3 regions of the Solibacillus daqui genome follow, and region 2 is predicted to be linked to each of the others. Evidence: riboswitches for the same ligand, from Rfam matches in the RefSeq annotation. Region 2 holds a riboswitch; each other region holds the start of a gene.

Region 1 (4,903 bases), 1.4 Mb from region 2:
GAGTAAAATATAGACTGGAGGTGCGTGATGCAAAAAATGGTTAATTATTTTCATCCGTTAGTATGGATTATTTTATGTGGTACGATTTTTGTTCGGACAGCTAGCTTTATGGCTATTCCATTTTTAGCGCTCTATTTACACAATGAGTTAGAGGCATCACCGCTAATAATAGGGATAACAATCGGGATTGCGCCACTATTTTCAACATTTGGTGGGTTAATTGGGGGCTATTTGACGGATCGTTTCGGACGAAAAAGCGTTATTATTACAACGGTTTTCATTTGGAGTCTAACCTTCGCTGGCTTTGCGTTTGCGCCATCAGCAATCTTTTTTGTCGTTTTGAATGCGTTGAATGGACTGTGCCGCTCGTTTTTTGAACCGGGTACGCAGGCGCTAATGATTGATTTTACCGAAAATGAAAAAAAGCGTAGACTGTTTTCAGTGCGTTATACAGCAATTAATATAGCAGCGGTCATTGGTCCATTATTAGGTGTTTGGATATCCGATCTTTCAAGCCCTGCCATACCATTTGCGATTACGGGTATTATGTATGCGATGTATGGGGTATTTTTACTCGTTGTGCTGAATCGTTATGAAATGAAACAAAACAAACTTTCAAATACACAGCATGTTTTTACGATTTTCAAAGCGGTGTTTCAAGATCAAAAGCTATTATTATTCATTGCGGGTGGCATATTAGTTGTACTAGGCTATTCGCAATTTGATTCGACATTGCCTCAGTTTATTAATATGAATGTGGAAGACGGTGTAAAACTGTTTTCGTATGTTATTATCGCCAATTCAATAACGGTACTGGCATTACAATTGCCACTGACAATGATGATAGAAAAAATGTCAATTTATACATCGTTAAAAATGGGGATTATTATCTTTTCGGTTGGTTTATTTTTATTTGGTTTGTCGGACAGTGCGTGGATGTTTATCGCGAGTATGATTGTGTTTTCGATTGGAGAAATTTTCTGTTTTCCAATGATGAATGCGGTAATTGAAGAAATCGCACCAGAAGATCAGAAGGGGACGTATTTAGGCGCTGCGCAACTCAAAAATATCGGAGGCTTTATTGGACCGATTTTTGGTGGGTGGCTTTTAACGTCTGCAATCGATTTTATGTTTGCGATTATTGCCGCTTTGATGTTCAGTAGCATTTTAATTTATCGTAAAGCACTTAGAACTTCATAGTGTGGTGAAATCTTACAATAAACCTTGCGTTAAAAATTTTGTTTTGTTACACTCATACTAATTAATTGCATTTGCAGGGGGACACATTGTGTTGAGAAGGTAAAACCTGACCCTTAGAACCTGACCGTTAATACGGACGTAGGGAGCAAAGTACATCATTTTTAAATTGTACTTACTAGGGCTCTGCGTATTTTTACGTGGAGCTTTTCGTTTGCAAATACTTTAATTGCGGGGGGACACATCGTGTTGAGAAGGTTAAAACCTGACCCTTAGAACCTGAACAGTTAATACTGGCGTAGGGAGCAAACACAGGGTGAATCTACTCTTTTTTGGCGTCTCTATATATAGAGACGCCTTTTTGCCTTTACGTCCACCAAAAGAGGAGTGAATATCGTTGAGTCTACAAAAAATTAATGAGAAAAAGCCTTTAATCCATTGTATTACAAACTATGTTGTTGCAAATTTTACTGCGAATGGCTTATTAACAATTGGGGCATCTCCCGTTATGGCAGATGCTTTTGAAGAAGTGGCAGAAATGACTCGTATAGCCAATGCGCTATTACTAAATATTGGCACACTAAATGACCGTACAGTTCAGTCCATGCTAGCTGCGGGAAAAAGCGCAAATGAACATCAAGTTCCGATCGTATTAGATCCTGTTGGTGCGGGTGCTACTGCGTTTCGCTCACAAACAACGCATACGCTATTACAGCAGTTAAAAATCACTTTAATACGCTGTAATATTGGAGAGCTTGCCGCTATTGCAGGCGCGAATTGGCAGGCAAAGGGTGTTGATAGTGGTTCGGGTGAGCTCGATGTTGTACAAACTGCAAAAATGATTGCCAAAAAATACAACTGCCTGGTGATTGTGACTGGTAAGGAAGATGTATTAACTGATGGACAGCAGGTAGAAATCATTGCTGGTGGTCATGAAAAGATTACGAAAATTACTGGAAGTGGCTGTTTATTGAGCGCAATTTGTGCTGCTCTTTTAGCAAGTAGCAATGAGCCTTTTGAGGATTTAGCTGCTCTATTGCGTGAATACAAGCAAATAAGTTTAAACGCTTATGCTCCCATGGGAACGTTCCATGAAAATTTCTTCAATCAATTAGAACAGTTTGCGGAGGTGCGCGGATGATTGCATGTACAATTGCAGGTTCAGATAGTAGTGGCGGTGCAGGGATTCAGGCCGATATCAAAACATTTCAGGAACTTGGCGTGTTTGGCACGTCTGTTATAACAGCTTTAACTGCACAAAATACATTAGGCGTGCATGGAATTTATCCGACAACTGTTGAATTTGTTCAAGCACAATTGAAGGCAGTACTTGAAGATTTAGAGGTCAAAGCTATAAAAACAGGTATGCTATTTAATGCTGAAATTATTGCTGGGGTCGTTTCATTACTGAAAGAACATCAAATTCCAATAATCGTAGATCCAGTTATGATTGCAAAGGGTGGTGCGAGCTTACTACAGCAGCAGGCGATCCAAGCAATGAAAGAGCAATTACTTCCAGTGGCTACGGTTTGTACACCGAATATCCCAGAGGCAGAGGTGCTGACAGGTCGGACAATTGAAACCGCGGAAGATATTGAGCTTGCGGGACGTGATTTATTGGCTTTAGGCGTCAAGTGTGTAGTCATGAAAGGTGGACATTTACAAGGAGAAAAGGCGATTGATACGGTATTCATCAGCGGCGGGCCTACCTTTATGATGGAAACCGAGCGCTACGAAACGAAGCATACGCATGGAACGGGCTGTACATTTTCAGCGGCAATAACGGCTGAAATCGCAAAAGGAAGCTCACTAAAGGACGCGATTATAGAAGCGAAAAAATTTGTTCAACTTGCAATAAGCCATCCGTTAAATATCGGTCATGGCTTTGGACCAACGAATCATTTTGCGTATCGACAGCAGCAAGGGACGTGTAAAGTCAATGTCTATTAAATTAGATAAATATTTCATTATGGGAACGAATAATTGCCAAAGTGAGCCACTAATTATTTTAGAGAAGGCACTGCAAGCCGGAATTACGATGTTTCAATGGCGGGAAAAGGGCAATGGTGCATTACAAGGAGAAGCGTATGAGCAATTCGCGCGTGCGTGCCAACAACTTTGTAAGCAATATAAGGTCCCGTTTATTGTCAATGATGATGTGAAACTGGCGTTGAAATTGGATGCAGATGGGATTCATGTTGGGCAGGACGATTTAGCGATTGAAGCCTTTCGTCAACTTGCAGCGCATAAAATCGTTGGGGTTTCGGTTCATAATATGGAAGAATTAGAGAAGGCAATGCGTGCGGGTGCGGATTATGTTGGCATTGGTCCTATTTTTGCAACTACATCAAAAGAAGATGCAAAGGCTCCAGCAGGTGTTACATTTTTAAAGGAAGCAAAAACATGCTATCCTGATTTTCCGATGGTGGCAATTGGAGGTATCACGCCTTTAAACAGCGCTTTTATACGTGAAGCGGGTGCGGACGGTGTGGCAGTCATTTCTGCCATAAGTTTAAGTGAAGATATTCATCAAACGGTACAATCGTTGTAATGGTGAAAGTGGATGAGGGACGTCTCATCCACTTTTTTTCATTGGGTAAGCCATTGTTAAAATGTGAAGTTTAGTTATAAATGATGTACAAGCGTGAATTTTTTTAATATTCTATTATTATTACAAATTCGAGGTGAGCATATTGAAAGCAATTGAAATGAAAAACTTTGGTACTTCGGAAAATTTACAGCTAGCGGAATTACCATTACCATCCATTTCGGCAACGGATGTAATCGTGAAGCTACATGCAGCAGGGGTAAATCCAAGTGATGTTTATACATCAACAGGTACATATGCCATCAAACCACAATTACCATACACACCGGGCTTAGATGGCGCGGGAATTGTGGAAGCAGTTGGAGAAGCGGTAACAAATGTACAAGTAGGCGACCGCGTATTTGTCGCAAGCTTACCAGGTGCAACGACGGGGACATTTGCAGAAGCGGTCGTATGTGATGCAAACTATGTGATGCAATTACCCGAGCACATAAGCTTTTTGCAAGGAGCGGCACTTGGCATACCAGCATTGACCGCGTTTCGTGCAGTTGTGCAAAAGGCAGGTGTACAAGCTAATCAAACGGTACTTATCCACGGAGCAAGTGGTGCGGTTGGTTTACAGGCGGTGCAAATGGCAAAATCACTTGGGGCAACGGTAATCGGAACAGCCAGTCGTGGAGAAGGAAAGGCGCTTGTAAAGGACGCCGGTGCAGATTATGCGTTTGATCATATTACAGAAGGCAATATGGAGCAGATTCTTGAAGTAACAGAGGGTGCTGGACCAGATGTGATTATTGAATTTTTAGCAAACGTCAATTTAGCGGTCGATTTACAATTGGTGGCGAAGTACGGAAAGATTATCATTGTCGGGAATCGCGGTGACATTGAAATCAACCCGCGTTTAATTATGCAAAAAGAATGTGATGTAACTGGCATGGTGTTATTTAATGCAACGGGTGAACAGCATCGTGAGTTAATGACAAGTGTAGCGGCGATGCTTGAAGCAAATAAGCTTACACCGTTTGTTGGTCATAGCTATCCGCTAGCACAGGCAGGCGAAGCGTTTGATGCGGTAATGGCAGGAAAGCATAATGGTAAGGTTGTACTTCAAATTTTATAAGAAAAATAATGACCAAATATAACTAAACATTGTTTTCC
Region 2 (4,903 bases):
AAGGATGTACCAAAAACGTTAGGAATTGAAAAATACGACGCAGTTACATGTAACCCACCGTACTTCTTAGCGCATGAACTAAGCGAAAAAAATACGAGTGAACATTATGCGATTGCGCGACATGAAATACATTTAACGTTAGAACAAGCGGTAGAAGCATCAAGTCGCTTATTAAAGCAAGGTGGTAAGGTTGCGTTTGTGCATCGTCCAGGCCGTTTATTAGATATTGTAACGGCAATGCGTGCAAATCGATTAGAGCCAAAGCGTATACAATTTGTGTATCCGAAGCGTGGTAAGGAAGCGAATACACTGTTGATTGAAGCAATTAAAGACGGTAAGCCGGATTTAAAAATTTTACCTCCGCTTTATGTATATGAAGACAATAACGAATACACGCCAGAAGTGAGGGCGTTATTATATGGCGACGAAAACTGAGCATTATTTTTATGTGTTGGAGTGTAGTGATGCCTCGCTGTATGCGGGTTATACGAATAATTTGGACAAGCGAATAACAGCGCATAATACTGGCAAGGGTGCAAAGTATACACGCGCACGTGGTCCAGTAAAATGTGTGTATTATGAAACATTCGATACAAAACAGCAAGCAATGTCGGCAGAATATGCCTTTAAACAATTAACACGAGCAAAAAAGTTTGAATATATGAGGAGGGCGAATGATGAAATCGCAGAAGAGTAGTCAGCATGAACAGGGGAGTTGCTTATATTTAGTTGCAACGCCGATTGGCAATTTAGAAGATATGACAATGCGTGCGCTGCGCATTTTAAAAGAAGTGGATATTATTGCAGCAGAAGATACGCGTAATACGAGAAAACTTTGTAACTATTTTGATATTCAAACACCTTTAATTAGTTATCATGAGCACAACTTAGAAGTAGGTGGCGAAAAATTATTAGCATTTTTACGTGAAGGAAAATCAGTAGCACTTGTTAGTGATGCTGGGTTACCGTGTATTTCAGACCCAGGCGCGGATATTGCAGCAAAAGCCATCGCAGAAGACTTTGCTGTTGTGCCAATTCCTGGGGCAAATGCTGCTTTGACAGCACTTATTGCATCAGGCATTACACCGCAGCCATTTTATTTCTTCGGCTTTTTGAATCGCAACAAAAAAGGGCGTCGTGAGCAGCTTGAAAAATTAAGTAAACGAGAAGAAACGCTTTTATTTTATGAAGCACCTCATCGCTTAAAGGATACATTAAAGGATTTACAACTAGTTCTTGGCAATCGACAAATTACATTAGCACGTGAATTAACAAAGAAATTTGAAGAGTTTTTACGGGGTTCAATGGAGGAAGCGATTACTTGGGCTAATGACAATGAAATTCGTGGTGAGTTTTGTGTAGTAGTTGAAGGCAATACATCAGGCGAAGTGGAAGAAGAAGAAAACTATTGGACTGATATGACGTTAGATGAACATGTAAACTATATAATAGAAGAAACTCAAATATCGTCGAAAGAAGCGATAAAGGAAGTAGCAAAATTGCGTGGACTTTCGAAAAGAGATGTGTATAATGAGTATCATCAAGGGCATTAAGAAAAGGTCCGTGGTGGATTATAAGTTGGACAAAAATGTATTGTTCACTTGAAATCACTTGCGTAAATTGTAAGTCATGTTATGATATAGAAGAAAATAAATATTACTAAAAGCACTAGGGGCGCCACTGGCTGAGAAGAACCCTTTGAACCGGATCTAGTTAGGACTAGCGTAGGGAAGTGAGGCATGTTGATAGGACACATGTACATTCCCCCGCTCTCTAAAAAGAGTGGGGTTTTTATTTTTAGTGGGTAAGAAGATTATAAGTTATCCATGGATTTCATAAAGAATTGAATAAGTAGATAAACTGCTAGGGGCGCCATTGGCTGAGAAGAACCCTTTGAACCGGATCTAGTTAGGACTAGCGTAGGGAAGTAGTTTCGAGTGTATGTGTGTACAACTTATGCGACGAAACCATTTCCTATTTTAGGAAGTGGTTTTTATTTTTTTTAAATTACTTGTTATAAAAAAAGGAGGAAACAACAATGAATGTGAAAACAGAAAAATTTACTGATCGACTTTTTAGAAATGTGCAACCTATTTGGGACGCAAATCATAGCCATCCATTTGTGCAAGAACTAGGGAAGGGAACACTTGATAAGGATAAATTTATCCAATACATGAAGCAGGATTATGTGTATTTAATCGATTATGCCAAACTATTTGCCATTGCCTCTGTCAAATCAACGGATCTCGATATGATGGGGAAGTTTGCTGCGATATTAAATGATACACTCCATTTTGAAATGAATTTACATCGTCAATTTGCTGCGGAATTTGGAATTACATCAGAAGAGTTGGAGGCAACCAAACCAACGCCTGCGAATTTAGCATATACGAATTATATGTTAAATGCTGCGCAAAGTGGTAGCCTGGCGGAAGTAGTGGCCTGCCTATTACCCTGTGCGTGGGATTATTGGGAAATTGGAAAGCTGCTAAGAGCACAGTTTGGTCATGATTTAGCAAATAATCCTTATGCCAAGTGGATAGAAACATACGATTCAGAGGAATTTGGCAACGGTGCAAAATGGTTAATTGGTGTAATGAATGAATTAGCAGATGGGAAGCCCGAGCGAGAGCTAGCCCAGTTAGAAAAACATTTCCAAATGACGTCAAAGTATGAATATTTATTCTGGGATATGAACTATTACAATCAGGATTGGCCGATTTAGTTTATTTAAGAAGGTGTTGAAAAAATGGTAGTTAGCTTGCAAAATGTGACCTATGCTTTTGAGAAACATTCCCCTCCTGTAATCTTAAAATTGAATATGGAAATTAAGCAGGGGGAATTCGTATCAATAATTGGCAGAAGCGGTACAGGAAAAAGCACGATTTTTAAACTGATGACGGGACTACTTACACCCGATGAGGGGAGTATTGTTATTGATGATCGTCAAGTAGCCCCTGGTGATGTGGGTTTTATGCCACAAAAGGATTTGCTGCTGCCATGGCGTACAATTTTGGAAAATGTCATGATCGCAGCAGAGATTCAAAAGAACGTATTGCTAACAAAAGAGGAAGCAATTGTCTGGATTGAGCGAGTTGGTTTAAAGGATTATGTACAAGCTTATCCGAAGGAACTATCAGGTGGAATGAGACAGCGCGCAGCTTTTTTAAGAGCACTCTTAACAGGTAAAGATGTGTTATTACTTGATGAACCATTTGGGGCATTGGATGCTTTTACGAAAAAAGAAATGCAGAGTTGGTTATTGTCGATGTGGCAACAATTAAAGAAAACAGTGCTCTTTATTACCCATGATTTAGAGGAAGCGATTTTACTAAGTGATCGCATTTTAATCTTGCATCAAGATAAAAGCGTAGAGGAAATCATCGTGGATTTGCCAAGACCACGTGCCAATGAAATGAGCTATTCAGAAGCTGGTATAGCTCTAAGAAGAAAGCTAGAAAGGAAGATTTCTAGTGAAACAGATTAGAAGTTGGTTTCAACAATACGCTTTATTCCTACTGTTTTTTATAATCGTTCTTGTTGTACTTGAAGTGCTCGTAAGGCAAGGCATTGTGCCGAGCTTTATTATACCAGCACCAACAGGAGTTCTGCAGATGATTATCGATAATTGGCGAGTCCTCATTTTCGTGCATTTAAAGGCAACCACAATCGAGTTTTTCATCGGCTTTTTGATAACCGTCCTATTGGGGGTGTCTCTTGCTATCGGGATGTTTTGCTTTAAACCTATAGAAAAAGTAATGTATCCGGCTGTCATCATTTCGCAAATGATTCCAATCATTGCACTATCTCCTATTTTTGTACTTTGGTTTGGTTATTCTATTTGGAGTAAGGTGGCAGTAACGGTGCTTATCTCATTTTTCCCTGTTGTGGTGAGCACCTATGATGGTTTAAGAGCATGCGATAAAGATTATATCGAACTATTTCGTTCGATGGGTGCTTCCCGCAAGCAAATCTTTCTAAAGCTACATATTCCAATGGCATTACCTTCATTCTTCTCAGGTTTTAAAATGGCTATTGTATTTGCATTAGTAGGGGCAACCATTGGGGAATGGCTAGGTGCAAGTGAAGGGTTAGGTTATTATAGCCGAAGAATGTCTGGGAATTTGAATGCGGAAGGTGTATTCGCTGCAATTACGATATTAACTTTTTTAGGAATCCTACTGTTTGCGTTCGCCACATGGATTGAGAGAATCGTTCTTAGAAAATGGAAATATGAAAATTAGAGGAGAAACAGAAAATGAAAAATTGGAAAATTCCTGTTGTATTTCTATTGCTGGTCATCATGTTGGTCGGCTGTAGTAATGATAAAAGTTCACAAGAAAACGGGCAATCAGAATTAGAGAAAATATCGATTATGCTTGATTGGTATCCGAACGCGGTACACTCTGCGTTTTATGTTGCAAAGGAAAAAGGTTATTTTGAGGAGCAAGGATTAGATGTCGAAATCCAAATGCCTGCAGACACAAATGACCCGTTAAAGCTTGCTGCAACTGGGAAGGTCGATTTGGCAATTAGCTATCAAAGCCAAGTCGTACAATCAAGAGCTGAGGGAATACCGGTTGTATCGGTAGCTGCTTATGTTCGCCATTCACTTGATTCCATTATGATGAAAAAAGAAGCAGGGGTTAATTCACCAAAGGATTTAGAAGGTAAAAGCGTGGGTTATCCATCTACCGTGATAACTGAAGCAGTTATAAAAACGATGGTAGAACATGATGGTGGAGATTTTAGCAAAGTGAAAATGACAGATGTAGGTTGGGATTTAATTCCTGCAGTTGCAACAGATAAAGTAGATGCAATCGGTGGTGGCTATGTAAACCATGAACTGGTGTTACTCAATAAAGAAGGCTACGAGATGGAAGCTTTACGATTAGATGATTAT
Region 3 (4,903 bases), 690 kb from region 2:
TCTTTTTATACATTTTTTTGTCTAATTCTATTGATAAATCCAAGTCTTTTAATTTCTTCATTTTTTATACCCTCCTAAATATTGCTACTTCCATTTTACTTGAAAGTGTATAGAAATGGTAATCGATAATGTAATGAATTAAAGTGGCAATAAAGATATCTACTTCGGCCCTTTCTATTACAAATAAAAAAACGTGAAAAGCTTGTTAAATAAGCCTTCACGTTTTTCTATATACTAGTCTTCCAAAGAAGTTAAAATAATTGGCTCACCTTTAGTAACGATAATTGAGTGTTCAATTTGAGCTACTAATGATTTATCCGGCGTTACAAATGTCCAGCCGTCCCCTGATTCAACGATATGTTCAGCCTTTGCAGAAATGAACGGTTCTACTGCTAATACCATACCTTCTTTCATTAATTGGCTATCAGATGGGTCATAATAGTTTAATACGTGGTTTGGTGCTTCGTGTAAAGATTTCCCTAAACCATGCCCAGTTAAGTTCATAATCACAGTTAATCCGTTTGCATATGCCTCACGCTCAACAGCTTTACCAATTTGGTTTAACTTTGAACCTGCTTTTACTTTTGTCATTGCACGATCAAAAGCAGCTTTAGCTACTGCACAAAGTCTTTCTTTTTCTTCATACCCTTCACCTACTACAAAAGAAATCCCTGTATCTGCAAAGTAACCATCTAAAGAGCCTGATACGTCGATGTTTACGATATCACCTTCTTGGATCACTTTGCTACCTGGAATCCCGTGTGCAACTTCGTGGTTTACTGAAATACATGTATATCCAGGGAAATCATATTCGCCTTTTGGACCTGAAATAGCCCCCGCCTCTGCAAACATACGACCTGCAATTTCATCTAACTCTTTTGTTGTAACACCTGGTACTGTCGCAGCTTTCATCGCTTCACGAATCTCTGCACAAATGCGTCCGATTTTTTTAAACGCTTGAATTTCTTCTTGAGTTGTAACAATCATGTGTAACTTCCTTCCTCTTAAAACTCTACCCCTAACTATAACATACTTAAAATTCATTATACGAATAAACGCTTCAATAAAACAACTGTTTACGCAGGATAATCTAAGGAATATAAAAGGAGATAATACATGATTAAGGTGGATGCCATGCAACCGATTTATATTTATTTAATAACAGATCTATGCCCCTTTTTCGTGATCATTTTTTTAGCAATTTATGCCCTCGCACACATCATTAGAGCTATCGAAAACCGATGAATTTTTTTATCGCTTGTTAGCATATTAATCATACTCATTCATGCCATTCTTGCAACGTTTATCAAGACGTTATCAGCATCCGATTTCCATCAAAAGTTCATATGGTTCAATCGTGAAAGTTTTCTTAATAATATATGACTTTACGGCGTAGTTGGTTTTATGGCTGTAATTGCATTTTTTTGTCTGCTTGAATAGCTCGTCAAATCATACAACGATGCACGGTACAAAATTATATTTCAGATATGAAAATGTAAGGCGATAAACCCAATAATAAAGTATTGAATGAAAAAAGGTGTAGTTCGCTATTTGAACTACACCTTTTTTTACTTATTTAAATGTTTGTAATAACCTTGGTGCTGTTGTAAATAACAACACAGCAATTACCGCAGTCAAAATTGTTGCCGGTAGCATGTATGAACCATTATAAATAATTGAATAAATCCAAACATTATCATCACCAGCATATTCTTTAAAGAACACCACACCCGCAAGTAAATGCGAAATAAAACGTAATGTTCCTCCTAATAGTGCACCAAGTACAATATAAATTGTCATTTTCTTTTTATCTACGCTTTTTGCTGCCTGTAATAATGGTTTACGGATCACTGCGACCAATCCTACTACTGTAAAGGCAAGACCATAATCTAAAATTGCCTGGAACCAATGTACAATATACCCGCCAAACATTATTTGTAATACGCCAATAATAAGACCTGTCGCAAGCCCAGCAGTTAATCCCCAACGAATCGCCATCAGCATAATTGGTAACATCACAAAGCTAATCGAACCACCTTGTGCCCACAGTTTAAATGAAAATTGATCTAACACAATTCCGATACCTGCAAATATGGCAATTTCAACCAGCATTAATAATTTCTTTTTGTCCATAACAAAGCCCCTTTCTTTTTCCGATGTAACAGAAGTTAAAGAAGGAATAGAAAAGCAAAAAAAAGCAATAATTAGGATAAAATCCTAACCATTGCTTGAACAGTCGGTTTCTATCCACATCCCTACGCAAGTGCTAACTTACAGGTTCAAAGAGTCAGCGCAATATCCGTGCGCAATCTCAGCCGACTTAATCGGCCCCCCTTGTGGTACATCTCGATACTATTGTTTGAACACAATCATTGTAGCCAATAATGTGACAATTTTCAACCTCTTTCTTTGAAACTATTTTTCACCTTATCCGTATGATGAATTAAAAGGAGTGGATTTTTATGAATCAATCAAAGGGATTAAGTGCACTTGGCTATTTAAGCTTCTATTTTGCGCCGTTTATTTTACCACTTATCGTTTTTTTCGTGACAAAGGATGATTTTGTCAAACATCATAACAAACGGGCTTTTATTTCACAGCTATTTCCGATTGTTTTAGGTATTATTTACTTTATTTCATTTATTGTATTTGTAGTTACAGATAGTAATTTTTACGGACCGGGTAACTTATTTGAAGGTTGGATTTTTATTGGTTTCATCATTTTGGCAGTCATTTCATTTGCGATTGCGATTTGGAATCTTGTGCAAGCCATTAAAGTATTACGCTAATGTTTAATATGGCCCAATTATTGGGTATATTTTTAATACAATTTCCGTTTCATTAAGGAGTGTCATTCATGAAGTTAAATAAAGTTATTAAAACAGCCATCAAATACGGACCGATCGTTTACCCAATTATAAAAAAAGTTCTCGATAATCGTTCAACACCAAAACAACCAAACATTCCACGGACTCCTAAAAAATAAAGAAACTAAAGAACTGTCCTAAAAGTGTTAACTTTTTGGACAGTGCTCCACTCATGTGTTAATTATCCGCTGTAGGTTGTTTTTCTCGGTGTTCGCAAGTAAAGAACGAATGCTAAAAACATCAGGTCCTGTGACAACGCATTCACGACTAGCTTTTTGCTAGTCTCCATCCTTAGTGCAAAGGGCTTGTCCAGAAATTACTTTCCGGACAAGCCCTTCGTTTCTTTTACTTCACAATAATTTCAGTTGTACTATGACCTTCTTTTAACTTTTTCACTTGTAAAATCGCTGGCATTGCTGCTTTTAATTCGGCGACATGCGAAATAATACCGATAAGTCGTCCTGTTTGCTGAAGGTCAATTAAAATATCAATCGCACGGCGTAACGCCTCCTCATCGAGCGTACCAAAACCTTCATCGATAAACATCGTATCTATATGCACACTTCCTTGTACACTTTGAATAACATCCGCCATCCCAAGTGCCAAGGATAATGAAGCATTGAATTTTTCGCCACCAGACAACGTTTTAACATCACGTGTTTGCCCTGTATTGCTATCATAAACATCAATACTTAAACCACTTTGCGCATTACCCTCTTTACGCCCAGTAGATTTCAGGAAATATTGACCATTTGATAAAATCCGTAAGCGTTCATTTGCGGCATGCGTTACCTTTTCTAAATAGCCAATTTGTGCAAAGCGTTCAAAGCTGATTTTCGCATCATTTTGACCACGCACAAGATCATATACATGCTCCATTTGCTGTAATTTTACTTTATAGCTTTCAATCTGGTCTGCAGATTGTTCAAGCTTCTGTAATGTTGTTAGGCATTGTGTTCCATAGGATTCCGTTTGCTTCATCGCTGCATAACGCTCATCTTGTTCGTTATTTAATGTTGTTAGGTGTTGTTGAAGCTCAGTTAAATCCGCAAGCTGCTTTCCTTCAAGCTGCTCCTGGTCTTCAGTAATTTGCGCCGTTAATGTATGCAGCTGTTGCTTGTACGCTTCAAGCATCTGACGAATTTCATGCTGTGCTTGCTCTGCTAATAATGCTTGTTGATAGCTTTCTAATGAGAAGTGTTCGTTTTGCAATGACGTTGCAAATGCAATATGTGCTAATTCATGCTCATGCTGCTTATCCGATAAATGATTCACCTCATGTAGCTGATTGACCTCACTTGAATTTTGCTGTAATTGTGCCTGTTGCAATGCATCGAAAGCTCGCTTTAACTCGTTCTTTAATGATTGATGCTGCTGAAGTTGATTGGATAAAGCAATTTGAACTTCAGCAACTGTAGTAAATTGTGGTAACAATGATAGCTCACTTTGCTCAAGTTTGCCCTTTTCCTGTGCTAGCTGCGTCTGAATTTCTTGAACGTATGCCTGTCCTTTTTCAAGACGCCCTTGAATTACTTCACGCTTTTCGTTGAATTGTTCTAGCTGTGTGCGTTCAGTTGTTAATTGCTGTTGCTTTACTCGCAAATCTGCTAGATGTGAAGCTAATGTTTGTAGCTGTTCCTCATACTGTGCTAATGCCTCTAGCTGTAATTGCTGGCGTTGTATTTGGTTATGCTTTTCAGTATTTGTTTGTTGCTCAATTTCAAGTTTTGATTGTACTTGATAATAGCTTTGGCGAGCTGCATCTGATTGTTGTCGCAATTGCTCTATTTGCGTGTCATCCACTTGAAGCATTTCACTATTATGAATAGCTGGATGTTCTGTACTACCACATACCGGGCAAGCATCCCCATTGTGCAATGAGGCAGCTAAAAAGGCGGCCTGATTGCTACGAATTTGTTGCTCTACCGCATGTAAGGCTTGCTCAGCTTTTGTTGCTTGTTGCTCCTTAGACAACGCATCAGCCTTTAATAGCTCTATGTTCATTTGCAGTTTTGCTGTCTCTTTTACAAGCTCAA

Evidence for each region. Region 2 has a riboswitch for thiamine pyrophosphate ahead of tenA (thiaminase II). Riboswitches for the same ligand answer to the same signal wherever they lie in the genome.
Region 1: another riboswitch for thiamine pyrophosphate. It lies ahead of thiM (hydroxyethylthiazole kinase); the one in region 2 lies ahead of tenA (thiaminase II).
Region 3: another riboswitch for thiamine pyrophosphate. It lies ahead of thiT (energy-coupled thiamine transporter ThiT); the one in region 2 lies ahead of tenA (thiaminase II).

What each region holds. Positions count from the first base shown of each region.
Region 1 is NZ_CP114887.1:1,497,314-1,502,216, forward strand. Features, by position in the region: gene O7776_RS07120 (MDR family MFS transporter) at 28-1,200, shown strand; TPP riboswitch at 1,266-1,362, shown strand; TPP riboswitch at 1,421-1,519, shown strand; gene thiM (hydroxyethylthiazole kinase) at 1,595-2,338, shown strand; gene thiD (bifunctional hydroxymethylpyrimidine kinase/phosphomethylpyrimidine kinase) at 2,335-3,147, shown strand; gene thiE (thiamine phosphate synthase) at 3,137-3,748, shown strand; gene O7776_RS07140 (NADPH:quinone reductase) at 3,891-4,865, shown strand.
Region 2 is NZ_CP114887.1:55,443-60,345, forward strand. Features, by position in the region: gene O7776_RS00245 (tRNA1(Val) (adenine(37)-N6)-methyltransferase) at 1-435, shown strand, start outside; gene O7776_RS00250 (GIY-YIG nuclease family protein) at 419-697, shown strand; gene rsmI (16S rRNA (cytidine(1402)-2'-O)-methyltransferase) at 678-1,553, shown strand; TPP riboswitch at 1,661-1,748, shown strand; TPP riboswitch at 1,856-1,943, shown strand; gene tenA (thiaminase II) at 2,039-2,725, shown strand; gene O7776_RS00265 (ABC transporter ATP-binding protein) at 2,750-3,487, shown strand; gene O7776_RS00270 (ABC transporter permease) at 3,474-4,244, shown strand; gene O7776_RS00275 (ABC transporter substrate-binding protein) at 4,259-4,903, shown strand, end outside.
Region 3 is NZ_CP114887.1:3,477,490-3,482,392, forward strand. Features, by position in the region: gene O7776_RS17135 (polyphosphate kinase 2 family protein) at 1-61, opposite strand, end outside; gene map (type I methionyl aminopeptidase) at 235-987, opposite strand; gene thiT (energy-coupled thiamine transporter ThiT) at 1,573-2,133, opposite strand; TPP riboswitch at 2,236-2,345, opposite strand; gene O7776_RS17150 (magnetosome magnetite crystal formation protein family) at 2,463-2,789, shown strand; gene O7776_RS17155 (hypothetical protein) at 2,858-2,986, shown strand; gene O7776_RS17160 (AAA family ATPase) at 3,213-4,903, opposite strand, start outside.